DNA from 2 places in the Paenibacillus suaedae genome. Region 1 is predicted to be linked to the other one. Evidence: a T-box and tRNA genes for the amino acid it is inferred to sense, from the RefSeq annotation. Region 1 holds a T-box; the other holds one or more tRNA genes.
What was found. The T-box of region 1 lies ahead of leuS (leucine--tRNA ligase). A T-box ahead of a tRNA ligase gene usually reads a tRNA of that ligase, here a tRNA-Leu.

Region 1 (7,367 bases):
GACTCATTGCAATTAGCCAGCGCATTGGCAATGCACTGGTCTTCCTCATTCCTTCTCTCATGTCACCACACCCTTCGTCAGCGAATGACGGCATAATGGTCAACCATGTCATCATATGGATCAATAAGCTTGATAAACTTGTGTTCATCACAAATGAATACGAAGTGAACATAATCACGTCCTACGACAACAGCGGAATAGGCAGAAGCAAAGGGAGGGAACGTACTTGAAAGTCGGGTTTATAGGTACGGGAAGCATGGGGTCTACGATCATTGAAGCACTTATTCAATCAGGTGCATTGGAACCATCTCAGCTTATCGCAAGCAATCGCACGAGGAATAAGGTTCAACAGCTGGCTGCACAATATCCTGGGCTGCAATTGGCCAGCTGCAATGTAGAAACTGTACAAGAAAGCGATATCGTCTTTTTATGTGTGAAGCCTTCAGAATTCAAAGCCGTTCTGAACGAAATCGCACAATATGTAAAGCCTTCTCTCATCGTTGTATCGATAACGAGTCCAGTGCTCATTAGCCATTTGGAGCGGCAGCTGTCCTGCAAGATAGCAAAAATTATACCAAGTGTTACGAATTATGTATGGAGCGGAGCATCCTTATGTATGTATGGAAGCAGAATTCAAACAGAAGACAGGCTGCTATTGGAACAGTTGATGATGTCCATTAGCCGTCCAGTTCAGGTATCCGAGCAGTATACGCGCATCACTTCGGATATCTCAAGCTGTGGGCCGGCATTTATCGCCTTTTTCGCGCAGAAATGGATAGAGGCTGCAGTTGAAGTTACAGGAATCGAAAGGAATGAGGCAGAGCGCCTGGCCAGCGAGATGCTGCTTGGTACTGGCAAGCTGCTAACGGAGGGAGGATTCAGCCTTGAGCACTTGAGACAGCGGGTAGCAGTCCCCGGCGGCATTACCGCCGAGGCGCTCCGTCTGTTGGATGGTGAGCTGGATGGGGTATTCCAGCAGCTCATTCAAGTCACCCATGCCAAATATGAGGAGGATCTACACAAGGTCGAATCCCAACTATTTGGCGAAGAACTTAACCGACCACAATGTTAACAAGTCTGCCTTTTACTGCGATGACTTTGCGAACCGTCTTGCCAGCGATGGCATCCTGAACGTTCGTGAGGGACATCGCTTTTTGCTGCATTGCTTCTTCGTCAGCATCTGCTGCTACATTTGCACGGCATACAATCTTGCCATTCACTTGAATAACAATTTCTGCTTCCGCATCAACTGTAAGCGACTCATCATAAGTCGGCCACGCAGCGTACGTAATCGACTCTTGGTAGCCAAGACGCTGCCACAATTCTTCCGCGATATGTGGCGCGAGCGGTGCCAGCAATTGAACGAAGTTCTCCATCGCTTGGCGTGGAAGAACCTCTGTCTTATACGCCTCATTGATGAAGATCATCAATTGACTGATTGCCGTATTGAAGCGGAATCCTTCGATGTCTTCCGTCACCTTCTTGATGGTCTTGTGCCATGTACGAACGAAGGCCGGATCTGCTCCATCCGTTCCGTCAGCAATCTTGCTGTTCAGGGCTCCTGTCTCCTCGTTAATGAACAAGCGCCAGATGCGGCTCAAGAATCGGTAGCTTCCTTCTACACCATTCGTGTTCCATGGCTTCGTCGCTTCCAGTGGACCCATGAACATTTCATAGATGCGCAGCGTATCGCCGCCGAACTCGTTCACAATATCATCTGGATTGATGACATTGCCGCGGGACTTAGACATTTTCTCACCATTTGTACCAAGGATCATCCCTTGGTTAACAAGCTTCTGGAATGGCTCCTTCGTATCTACGACACCAAGGTCGAACAATACCTTGTGCCAGAAGCGTGCATACAGCAAGTGAAGAACCGCATGCTCAACGCCGCCAATGTACAAATCAACTGGAAGCCATTTCTTTTGCTTCTCTTTGGAGCAGATTTCATCGTTATTGTGCGGATCGATGTAGCGCAGGTAGTACCAGCTGCTTCCCGCCCATTGCGGCATTGTATTCGTTTCACGGCGAGCCTTCATGCCTGTCTCCGGATCAACTGTGTTCACCCATTCGTCTACGTTCGCAAGCGGAGATTCTCCAGTACCCGATGGACGAATCTGATCGACATCCGGCAGTGTAAGCGGAAGTTCGGATTCCGGTACAGGCTTCATTGTTCCGTCTTCCAGATGAAGAATTGGAATCGGCTCTCCCCAGTAGCGTTGACGGCTGAACAACCAGTCGCGCAGGCGATACGTTACCTTGCCTTCGCCCTTGCCTTCTGCTTCAAGCCATTCAATCATGCGCGCCATTGCAGCCGCATTGTCCATTCCGTTCAGGAATTCTGAATTCACATGAGCTCCATCGCCGGAATATGCTTCTTCCTGCACATTGCCGCCTTCAATCACTTCGATGATCGGCAGGTCAAATTGCTTCGCAAATTCCCAGTCGCGCTGATCATGTCCAGGAACAGCCATAATTGCACCTGTACCGTATCCAGCAAGCACATAATCCGAGATCCAGATTGGAAGCTTCGCTCCATTCGCCGGGTTCACCGCATAGCTGCCTGTGAATACACCCGTCTTATCCTTCGCCAAATCCGTACGTTCCAGATCGCTCTTGCGTGCCGCCTGCTCTTGATATGCCTTCACAGCAGCCTGCTGTTCAGCTGTCGTGATGCGTTCGACAAGCTCATGCTCAGGAGCCATGACACAGTAAGTTGCACCGAACAGCGTATCTGGACGAGTTGTAAATACAACCAGTTCCTCTTCGTGACCGTCGATTACAAAGCGAACTTCAGCTCCCTTGGACTTCCCAATCCAATTGCGCTGCATGTCTTTCAAGCTCTCCGGCCAGTCAAGCTCATCCAGATCTTGCAACAAACGCTCTGCATACTCCGTAATCTTCAATACCCACTGACGCATTGGCTTACGAATAACTGGGTGGTTACCACGCTCCGAACGGCCATCGATGACTTCCTCATTCGCAAGTACTGTACCGAGGGCTGGACACCAGTTAACAGGAACTTCTGCAACGTAAGCGAGTCCTCTCTTGTACAATTGAATAAAGATCCACTGCGTCCACTTGTAATATTCCGGATCAGTTGTGCTGAACTCACGATCCCAATCATAAGAGAAGCCCAAGGACTTGATCTGACGACGGAAGTTGTCGATATTCTTTACCGTGAATTCACGCGGATGCTGTCCCGTATCGATCGCATATTGCTCAGCTGGAAGGCCGAATGCGTCCCATGCCATCGGATGAAGGACATTGTATCCTTGCATGCGCTTGTAACGAGACATGATATCTGTAGCCGTATATCCTTCCGGGTGTCCTACATGAAGTCCGGCGCCAGATGGATATGGGAACATATCCAGTGCATAGAAATTCGGCTTGTTCTCATCTTCTGTCGTTGCAAATGTCTTATGTTCATCCCAATAGGATTGCCATTTCGGCTCGATCTGCTGCGGCACGTAACCGTGCGGCTGCTTCGCTTCTTGACTCATGCTTACTCCTCCTACGATGCCCAGACGGCTGCTCGCGCATGTCCGTCATACTTGTGGCAATGAATAAATGTGATTAAAAAAGCCTCCCATCCTTAGCGATTATCGCTAGGGACGAGAGGCATTATTCCCGTGGTACCACCCTAGTTAGCGGACAGCATGCTTTGCTATCCACTCCCTTTACACCATTAACGCTGGCAATACGTCGCAGCTTACCGCTCCCGATTCTGCTGCGCGACTCTGAGGCGAGTTCGCTTCTGCACCATCACCGGCTTGCACCAACCGCCGGCTCTCTGAAGATGGGACCTAAGGTACTATTCCTCTTCGAAGTCTTTCCATTCTACCTATTCAGCTTGAATATGATTATGATGCATCCAAATAGATGCAAGTAGCTATATCATAATGAAAAATTTTCTTATTGTCAATGATCGCCATGCAACTCCAAATCTTTCTTGTTCATTCGCCTTGAATTGAGAAAGTAACACCGAATTCTACATCTCACGACGGATCAATGTGCATATCACATGCATCTTCAGAAACTATGCACATCTATCTTTATGGCTTCACTGCAACAAAAAAGATTCGGCGCGACTCTTCGTCCGGCGACTGCCATTCAAAGTCCGCAAATTGCTCGACATGATCGAAACCAGCTTCTTTCAGCATACGTTCTAACCAGTCTGGATCATAGGCGCGTTCAACATGCTCCTCGTCAATACGCTCGTACAAGCCTCCGGACTGCTGACGAACGAACAAGGTCAGCTGGTGCTCAATCTCCTGGCGTTCTTCATCATAATCCGAAAACCAAATGTAAGAGATATCTTCATCATCATAGGCAAAAGGCTGGGTCTCCGCATAATGTTCGAATTGACGGACATGAAGCACATCGAACAAGAAAACGCCGCCAGATCTCAAGTTGTTATAGGTAGCTTGAAAAGCACGTTTCACGTCGTCCTCTTCTGTCACATAGTTCAAGCTGTCACAGAACGAAACGACGGCATCCGCTTCTCCAGGCATGGCCCAATCGCACATATCCTGATTCACCCAACGCACGTCGCCCTTCAGCGGTCCAGCCTCTATTCCCTTGCTGCTCGCAATTGACAGCATCGATTCTGAAATATCGATGCCGATTACATCATAACCGAGCTTCGCCAGTGGCAATGCCGTACTCCCGGTTCCACAGCCAAGGTCAACGATAGAACGAACCTCGCCGCTTCCAAATCGTTCCCAGGCCTGCCGAGCAAATGACACCCACTGGTCGTATGGCATGTCCTCCATTAAGCGGTCATAGACCTCCGCTACACGCCCATATGAAATCATCTATTTTCACTTCCCCTGCCGGAGGTTGTTCCCTCATTCCATCATTCCATCATTCGTAATGCATGTTGAACGAAGGACTTAGCGTGCATTGTCGGTGCCGTGCGAGCGAGCCTTATGTGCTTCACGCGCTTCGGCTTGTGCCGCCGACAGTGCCTTGTGAAGCTGTGCCGTATCCATTGCAGCAGCCGTTTCCGTCAATTCGGTCCAATTCCCATTTTGACGAATGAGACCTGCCTTCAGCAAGCGGCCGATAGCACGCTTGAATGCTGACTTGCTAATGCCAAAGCGCTGCTTCACAATATCGGCAGGCGTCTCATCGGAATATGGCATTGTGCCGTTCGGACGCTCCTTCAAGAAGGTGAACAAGCGTTCAGCATCTTGATCCATGCCGACTTCTTTGCGTTCTGCCATCGTAACGTTAACGCGGCCATCCTCACGCACATGCGTAATGCGAACACGGACAGACTCACCTAGACGAAGCAGGCGCGGACGAAGCGATTCATGTATGAATCCAATAACACCTTCTCCAACAGGCGCGCCGTCTACAACTACGAACGTTCCCATCTTGAGAGGACGGTACACGACCGCATCGCGCCATGTGTTGTTCCAAGACTCAGGAGCTGCGAACATATAAGGAACCAAATCATCTTCACGAGCTGGCAGTGCAATAAGTCGTCCGTAGCGATCCTGTTCCATCCGGACATATACCTCATCGCCAACCTTCGGGTGAAGCGGCTCGAACTCGGGAAGCTCTCCCTTCGGAAGCAACAGCTGACGCCCAATCCCCATCTCCAGGAAGCAGCCGTACTTCGGATGAATATCCGCTACCGTAAGCTTAGCAATCTCTCCGAGTGTCAACAGCGGACGCTTCATTGTCGCAGCAATGCGATCTTCCGTGTCATAGTATAAAAACACTTCCACGTAATCGCCAGGCTCTACTTTGCCCGTAAGCTCTGTATAATGCAGCAACACGTCCTGCTCTCCGTTCGTCAAGAAATATCCGTACGGAGATACTTCACGGTCGATTATTAATCGTTGAATCGTTCCTGCTTCCCAAATCATGCAAACTCCACAACTTTCGCATCGGACCACAGCTTCTCAATGTTGTAGTACTCGCGTTCTTCGCGGTGGAACACGTGCACGATTACGTCACCCAAATCAATGAGAACCCAGCGTGCGGAGTCAAATCCTTCTGTACCACGCACATGTCCGCCTACCTCATGCACACGCTTGCGAATTTCGTTCGTAATCGCTTGAACTTGTGTATCCGAGTTGCCGTGGCAGATTACGAAGTAATCTGCAATAAGGGATATGCCTTGCAGGTCAAGCGCAATAAGATCCATCGCTTTCTTATCTTCAGCCGCACTTACGGCGATTTCGAGCAATTGTTTAATGTTGTCTGCCATTCAATTACCTCCACATTGTGTTTGAGCCATTCTTATTCTTGTATTTCTAAGCCCATTTCGTGATTAAGTTGCTGACAGTTCAAGTTCTGCCTCCAGTTCGAGGATCAGCCCATTGCGAGCAAGGATCGTCAGCGGGAATACCCGGCGGCGGCGCTCAATCAAGAATCGAATGGTCGAGTCAAATCCGGCAATTAACGCCGTATTTAGATTCTGCTCCGCCAGTTCACGTATATGATCAACTCCAGGGAAATCCCGCCCCGGCTCGATGTAATCTGCCAGACACACTACCTTATCCAACAGGGTCATCTTCTCTCTGCCGGAAGTATGGTACTTGATTGCATCCAGTATTTCTACATCTTCAATTCCATATTCATGCTGCGCCACATGTGCGCCCACAGGCGCATGCCATAATTGCTTGTCATACTCCAGCAATTCGGATGGCATGCTATGTTCCCGAATCATCTGTTCCATTCGATCTGTCTGCCAGTACTTTGCTACATCGTGCAGTATGGCCGCGATATCCGCCTTATTCGGGTCTGCTCCATACTTCTTGGCCAGTTGAACGGCTGTTGTCATAACCCCTTGCGTATGCTGCCATCTTACAGCTGGCATCTGGGATTGTACAGCCTCAATCAGTTGTTCGCGCGTCCGATTCATATAGACCCCACCTTGCTATATACTGTTGAACCTCGTCCGGCACAATATACTTGATCGATCGCCCTTCGGCCAATCGCTGCCGAATATCGGTCGATGAGATATCCATCTGCGGCATCTCGCTCTCGATGAGCCGAGAAGACCACGCAGCAGGCAGCTTGGCAGCATCCCAGCTTGATCCAGGACGATGCAATCCAACAAATCGAATCTGTTCCATCAGCTCATCGATGTGATGCCACTGGGGCAAGTAAGCGACCATATCGCCGCCGATAATCCACGCCCACTTGACGTCGGGATACTCCCGGCGCAACCCTTGGACAGTGTCTAGCGTGTAGGATACACCGCCATGCTTAATCTCCCAGTCGCACACTCGAAAATGCGGATTACTTTGCACCGCCAGCCTCGCCATTTCCAAGCGCTGCTCCGCAGAAGCAGCTGGTCGATGCGCTTTATGCGGCGGCACATGCGCTGGCATGAACCATACCTCATC
Region 2 (7,367 bases), 310 kb from region 1:
GCAGCCGCATCTCCGGCGCTGTCGAAGGTTCTGTCTGAATACAGCCATATTGTACAGGTACAATCCGACTTCCTTGTTTATCTACAAACCCAAATCCTGCAATCGCAATCCCTGGGTCAATCCCCAAAATACGCAAAAAAAATCTCTCCCTCACCGCATCCATGTACCAGTAAGCGAACATATGTGTTCACTCCATTATAACATAGATCGTGAAGAAGAGAATGAGTCATTCCTATGATGTTTGCAGGGAAAACAGCCTACTTACGGCCGATTACTTCCCAGCTGATACTTGATTTGCCGCTGTCTCAGTTGTAGAATGACGGAATGCTATCTTCAACATCGGAGGCGTCACCAATGTCGTCATAATGATGACAATAACGAATGGTGTGAAATACACTTTATCGAACAAGGCGCCTTCAAGACCCGTCGTTGCAATAATAAGTGCAACCTCACCGCGGGATACCATTCCGGAGCCGATCCCGATCGCACTCTTGCGATCAAATCCAGTCAGTCGAGCTCCCAATCCACAGCCGAACAGCTTCGTTACAATTGCAATAACGGTAAACAGTACAATAAACCATACATACTCCCCGAGGCCTTCGAAGTTGACATTAATCCCAACACTTACGAAGAAGATTGGTACGAAGATACCGTAAGCAATTGGCTCAAGGCGATGTTCTACCTCATGCTTGAACTTCGTCTGCGAGATGGCAATCCCGGCAGCGAATGCACCGATAATGCCTGCAACGCCCAAATAGTCTGCAAAGTAAGAAAAGGCAAAACAAATAATAAGTGCCGCACTAATAACAGCTTCGGTAACGCGAAGCGGTGCAAGCCACTTCATCACTCGAGGCACTACATAAATCCCTGCTAGTATTGCTACTACGAAGAAAAGAACTTTTTTCCCGATAATAAGTCCGATTGAAGCGCCACCGCCTGCACCGAGCAAGCTGAGCATGAAGGCAAGAAGTATGACAACCAGGATGTCATCCACGACGGCTGCACCAAGAATGGTCGTACCTTCCCTAGTGCTAAGCTGTCCTAGATCCTTCAGTGTCTGTACCGAAATACTTACCGATGTAGCGCAGAGCAGCAGACCAACAAACATGGATTGGTTCGAATCTAATCCGAACAACAGACCACCACTATATCCACCGATAAAAGGAAGAATGACCCCGCCGATTGCTACTGCGAACGCCGCCTTCCAATTCTTCTTCAATTCATCCAAATCTGTCTCCAGACCAGCAATGAACATAAGCAAAATGACGCCAACTTCCGCCATTTCCTTAATTAGTTCACCGTCTGAAACCCATCCGAGCACAGCTGGGCCGATAATTATCCCCACAATGAGTTTACCAAGTACGGCTGGTTGACCCAATCGTACAGTGAGATCACCTGCGATCTTTGTCGAAGCCAAAATGATGAGCAACATGAGAATAAGTTCCATTGGCATTCCCCTTTCCGCTGTACAATTATTATGACCGCAAACCGACATTTTTTTTGTAGGTGGCTAAGGGCAATCCATACCATTTTTCTTTATGTTACATTTCATGACCTAAACCCGAGAATATACAAAAAAAGAAGGACGTCGGTTACGGCGTCCTACTTGTTACTGCCTCTATTTTGTAATACGTTCATTCGAGTGGGTTGGTTTCATGACTTTCTTCGTCTCTTCGATCGCATAATCGCTAAACGTAGACAGCACACTATGATAAGCATCGACATCTGTAATGCGGATCCCTTGATATAGCTGCTTCATTACCTTCGGAGGAAGCGAACTCTCCATGGACTCTACATCCAATTGGAAAAATGTACGTATCACCTTTCCACCTTCAGGCGGACCGTCATACAACGTCAGATTCCCATCCTTATCGAGACTAATATGCGCCTTATCCTTGCATGTACCTGACAACTCTTCAACCTGTTCCTCCAGGATCACCCGTCCGTTTGCATCCATGGATACCGACCAGTCTGGATGGTTGAGCACGAGCTGAATAATGTCACGTGTTGGCTTTGCACCCAACACTTCATCATTTTTTCCGCATATATATTGCTTGCGAGCAATAACTTCACGCTGTTCATCCTGCTGAACCAACTGCGCGATCACAAGCTGGGCTGATTCATTAAGCTTAGACTCATTATCCTTCCATAAGGCGAAGGTCTCAATCGAAGATGGCTTATCATAGTCCGCCAGCATACTGCGCACACGATCAGACAACTGTATCCCAATGGCAACTACCGCTACGAACAACACAATTGCAGCCAAAGACCATATCGGCTTGCGGAAGCGCCGCAAACGCTTCTTCCATTGCTTCACTCGAAAATAGAACCTAGAGACGGTACGGTGTTCTCGAGCCATAAGTAATCCCCTCTAACTGCTTGTTAATTTGAGTAAAGCATTTGATTCCACGATGCCAGAATCATCTTGCTTTGCTCACAAGAAAAAGCCGCCAGAATCATCACTTATAGATGTTGTTCAAAAAGTCCGCTTTTGATCACGAAGTAAATCATGAAGTGGACTCGGCATCGAATCTTGAATTCAGCCGGACCTTCCGGTGCTCATGTACCTAAAACGTACATTCCGCTCCTCAGGCCCTAGCTTCATCCAATCTTCTCGGTGTTGAAAACCGGTCTTTTTGAACACGCACTTATATACTTGGAGGCTTTTCTTATAGTGTGGCCCAGATAAAGGGGAAGTTATACAATTAATCTGTCTGTTCCTTCATTTCAATTTTCTCCACGGCCGAATAACGAAGCATATATAGACAAGCAGCGGGAGAGGGGTTCCCGTGAATCCCCAGATCCCCCAGAACCAAGGGTACTTATTCCGCCTGCGAGCATCCAAAAACAACCAAGTTCCTTGAATGAGCAGAATGATTCCAATTAGAACCCAGACCCACCAAGGGACATTCTCAGTACCATTATTCATTCTGCTCACTCCCATTGCTCGGATGGATACAAATTGCCCAAATAAGAACTGCGCCACACAGGGAAATGAGCTGCATCCAGACATAGATATACCAATTCGCTTGGGCAAGACTGCACCCGCCGCCAACTAGCAGCAATGCAGCACTCCATAAGACAAGCAGTTCTTTCCACAGCCGTTTACGGTTCCTCTTCTTCGCCTGAAGCAATACCTGCTGGATGTGGGCAGCACTCGGATGCGGAGAATGGCGATCACTCCATTCATCTAAGTGTTCCCAGTGAGGATGCAGTCTCTCCTCCCACACCGAGTCCTGTTCCGGATGTGTAGCATGATTGGACATCGGTACTTGATGTAGAGAATCTACATGTCCTTTCTTGTTATCTTGCTTCTCACTCATCTTGCTTCCACTCCTTCCGCAGCTTCTCCAAGCCATAGTGCATGCGTGATTTTATCGTACCTGCTTGAACGTTCAACATTTCTGCAATTTCATTAACCTGATATCCATAATAATATTTCAACACAATTGGAGTCCTCTGTTCGTAGGACAACTCACCAAGGAGCTCCAGCGCTGCCGTCCACTCCATATTGCTTGATTCCATTTGATAGCGCAGCTGACGTACAGCTTGTTCCTGCTCTCGCCATTTGCTCTCCACTTTCTTGCGGCGCATCTTGTCATAAAACAGGCGTGTCGCAATCGTAATTAGCCATGACGAGAATCGTGAACTCCCATTGTACGTATGAATCTTCTCCATACACCTCACCATCGTGTCTTGAACCAAATCTTCAGCATTCGAAGAACTCATCGTTAATTTCAAGGCATATTTATATAGAAAGGAGTAATTCTCATGCAGCAGCACAGCAAGTTCATCCATGTCTCCTCTGACTGCTCGCTCTATCCGATGCTGCTCAGACATGTATTCGCCTCCTTTCTTTAATATCATAACGCAACGAGCTTTGCGCAAAGCATCTATATTACGTATTAGCATTAAGAATCGTTCAAGAGAAATTGAAAAAAGTTGAAAAATCATCTAGGAAGGAAGGGTGGAAAAAAAGAAGGATTAGAATAGCAAAAACCGTCGGTTATAACCGACGGTTGATGATAATGGTCGGGACGACACGATTTGAACATGCGACCCCCTGGTCCCAAACCAGGTGCTCTACCAAGCTGAGCTACGTCCCGAATGGATGGTGCCGGTGAGAGGACTCGAACCTCCACGGTTTCCCTCACGATTTTGAGTCGCGCGCGTCTGCCAATTCCGCCACACCGGCTTAGTAGAAATAATCCATTATGAAATTAAGTGGCGCGCCCTGAGAGATTCGAACTCCCGGCCTTTTGATTCGTAGTCAAACGCTCTATCCAGCTGAGCTAAGGGCGCATATTCTGGAGCGGACAACGAGATTCGAACTCGCGACCCTCGCCTTGGCAAGGCGATACTCTACCACTGAGCTATGTCCGCATATTATTGTGTTAACCAATCTGTACAACTTCATTTGCTTCGTTGTCGTCGTTGCCGTTCAACAAGGACAAGTAATAATATATCAGACTGATAATTGAATTGCAAATCTTTTTTAAAGATTTCTTGGTGGTATTTTTTTCTTGTCAAAAAACCTGCTTGCCAAGCCATATCTCAGCTCATACAAGCAGGTTCTAATAGTATGTTCTTAGTTTCTTATGATCTAACCCACTCAAGTGTAAAAGCAGGCTTGCGAATTCCTACTACCCTCGAATTGTCGTTTTTCGTCTCCGCAGGGCTCAGCTTTTTTAAGCGTTCGATGGTTGCTGTCGTCGGGTATTGAATCTGCTCTAAAATGTCAGCAGCAATGATCGGCCATTGATCTTCCGATCCGTCCATCACTTTGAAGGCTATCCCTATTCTCTGCTCGCGCAAGCCGAAGCAATAGATGCCTTTGGCTCCGCCTTTCGCTACGATATTCGGATCCTGCAGCAGTGTTGGACAAATAAGCTCCGTTCCGGATACATAGAATGGATGTTTGTTCATTAGACTCGTCAAGCGTGTAATCGCTCTGCGCACTTCCTCATCTGCAATTAAATCCGGACAAGCCAATCTCAAATACAAGAGGGCTATATTGCGAATTGGAATCGCATATACCGGGAACCCGCAGCCATCCGTTCCTAATTTAATTTGCCGGGCTGGCACATCAGCAAGCTGAGACATCAAGCGTAGCACCTTCTGCTGAACGGGATGCTCCGGTTCTGCATAATTATCGGTTGGCCACCCCATCATCTTGCATAATGCCAGAACACCTAAGTGCTTGCCCGAGCAGTTGTGATATAAGGAGCGCGGTGGCTGCCCGTTGGCAATCCGCTCGTCCCTCGCAGCGCCATTCAGTGGATAGGTAGGCTTGCATACGAATTGATCCTCAGTGATCCCCGTCTTCTTCATGAACGATTCCAGTGCTTGTACATGGAACTGCTGTGCACGATGAGATGCAGTCATTAAGACGATCTCTTCCTCACTTAATCCGTAATGCTCCGGAACACCTGCTAACAAAGCAGGGAGCGCCTGCACCGGCTTCGAAGAAGAGCGCATAAAGCTTACATAGTCAGGGTCGCCAACATGGAATAGTGTCTCAGCTTGTTCGTTAACACCTACAATATGTCCTGTATATGCACATTCCAACCAACCGCCTCGTGATTCCTCTACTAACACCTTGCCCAAATCAACCATTATTGTTCCTCCTCGCCAATACATGCTGTCATCATTCTCATTTCAAGACTTCCCCTATCATGACATAACTCTGCAAACATAGTATCATGTTCCTAGCTGCTCGTATTTATAACAAGTTCCTGTCAGTTATAAAAATTTCCGCTAACGAACCGGAGGGATAGGCATGATGACCATTGCGGATATAAGGCCATACATCCGTGCAGCGCATATGTATAATTACCGAGGAACGCGAGAGGAACAGTTGCGCAGAGGATACAGCTATGCATTCCACTTATTCTTGGACGGCCATGGCCATATGACGATAGATGACCAACGATATGCGGTCGCGAACGGCACGCTCATCTTTGTCCGCCCTGGACAATGGCATTCCTTCGAGCATGCACCAAATGAAACGATGAATGCATGTAATATCTACTGCGATCTATGGGAGGCTCCTCCGCCGAACCAGCCTACCTTTGCTTATGAATGGGATGAATTCGATCCGAGGTGGTTAACCGCACATAACCCTTGCTCAGAACTGGAATCATTGCCGACCTGCACTTCGCTTCGCCCTTATCCTTACTTCATTGAGCTGATGAAGCATGTGCTTACCGCATATAATCGGCGCGGCTGCTATACGAAGCAGGCTGCATCAGCTAGTTTTTACTCCTGGCTGATTCAATGGTACGATGCAAGCAGATTGCCCAATCCTACGGATTATCGCATAGCTCGAATCTTGGAGCGAATGGACGAACATCCCGAGCAGCGGCATTCGGTTGATTACTGGTGCAGCGAATGCGGGCTGGAAAAGTCCCAATTTTATCGGCTTTTCAAGCAAGAGACAGGAGCATCGCCTAAAGCGTATTTGCTGCAGGCTCGCATGAAAAAGGCGGCCGTTTTGTTGATGGAAAGCCGCCAATCAATTACGGAAATCGCACTAATGTTGGGCTACGATTCAATCCATTACTTCTCAAATCAGTTTACCTACGTGTATGGAATCAGTCCTACCTTATACCGAACAAACAATAGTTACCAGAAAATTGATCGCTAGCATTATGATAAAAGCAGCCCTCTCCCAAGTGGAGAAGAGCTGCTTTTTTAGGTAACCTTATTAAGCGCTTACAATTTCGGTGTGTGCACTCGCGTCCTTCGTTGTTTTGTCCTCAGCAGGGAGCGTGACAAAAATCATCATAACGCCTGCTGCTGCAAATAGCCCAGCGAATAGCCACGTAATGCCGGCGTAACCGAGGCTTCCAATAAATAAAGCAACAAGAGCTGGACCAACGAATGCGCTCAATCCCGCGCCCAGGTTTAAGATTGACATCGCTGCACCCTTTTCTTCCTTTACCAAAGACGGGGCTATCGCAGACAATGGCACGAAGCCTGCCAGACATCCGCCCCACAAGATCCCGACAATTTGCACAAGCCATACATTGCCTGCCGCAAGTTGAGGAACGTAAAAGAGTAAAATCGTAAAGAAGGCCGAGCCTGCACATCCAAACCACATTACCGTATTTCTCCAGCCAAGCTTATCGCCCACAATGCCAAACAGCAGGTTGAACGCGATGTTTCCGATAAAAATCATAGCCCATAGATGCAGCCAGGATGAAATGCTAATGCCATGACTCTCCATGTATAGCGGCATATATATGGGGAAGCCGAATTGTGCAGCCGTATTGATGATGCGAACTAAGCCGACCAATACGATTTTCGGTTCCTTTTTGACAATTGCCAATCCTTTGGCAAGCTCTTTTACTTTGTTGTCATGCTGT

Region 2: it has a tRNA-Leu gene. The T-box ahead of leuS (leucine--tRNA ligase) is inferred to sense a tRNA for this amino acid. The anticodon was not compared.

Annotation. Positions count from the first base shown of each region.
Region 1 covers NZ_JAVYAA010000002.1:1,021,422-1,028,788, forward strand. The annotation lists gene RQP50_RS12450 (ComEA family DNA-binding protein) at 1-61, opposite strand, end outside; gene comER (late competence protein ComER) at 227-1,072, shown strand; gene leuS (leucine--tRNA ligase) at 1,053-3,503, opposite strand; T-box leader at 3,608-3,837, opposite strand; gene RQP50_RS12465 (class I SAM-dependent DNA methyltransferase) at 4,056-4,817, opposite strand; gene RQP50_RS12470 (CvfB family protein) at 4,896-5,879, opposite strand; gene rsfS (ribosome silencing factor) at 5,876-6,223, opposite strand; gene yqeK (bis(5'-nucleosyl)-tetraphosphatase (symmetrical) YqeK) at 6,287-6,880, opposite strand; gene nadD (nicotinate-nucleotide adenylyltransferase) at 6,852-7,367, opposite strand, start outside.
Region 2 covers NZ_JAVYAA010000002.1:1,326,572-1,333,938, forward strand. The annotation lists gene ruvC (crossover junction endodeoxyribonuclease RuvC) at 1-136, opposite strand, end outside; gene RQP50_RS13565 (cation:proton antiporter) at 272-1,447, opposite strand; gene RQP50_RS13570 (BofC C-terminal domain-containing protein) at 1,619-2,359, opposite strand; gene RQP50_RS13575 (hypothetical protein) at 2,723-2,929, opposite strand; gene RQP50_RS13580 (YxlC family protein) at 2,922-3,323, opposite strand; gene sigY (RNA polymerase sigma factor SigY) at 3,316-3,840, opposite strand; tRNA gene RQP50_RS13590 (tRNA-Pro) at 4,030-4,106, opposite strand; tRNA gene RQP50_RS13595 (tRNA-Leu) at 4,113-4,195, opposite strand; tRNA gene RQP50_RS13600 (tRNA-Arg) at 4,226-4,302, opposite strand; tRNA gene RQP50_RS13605 (tRNA-Gly) at 4,309-4,383, opposite strand; gene RQP50_RS13610 (asparaginase) at 4,597-5,616, opposite strand; gene RQP50_RS13615 (AraC family transcriptional regulator) at 5,780-6,646, shown strand; gene RQP50_RS13620 (MFS transporter) at 6,707-7,367, opposite strand, start outside.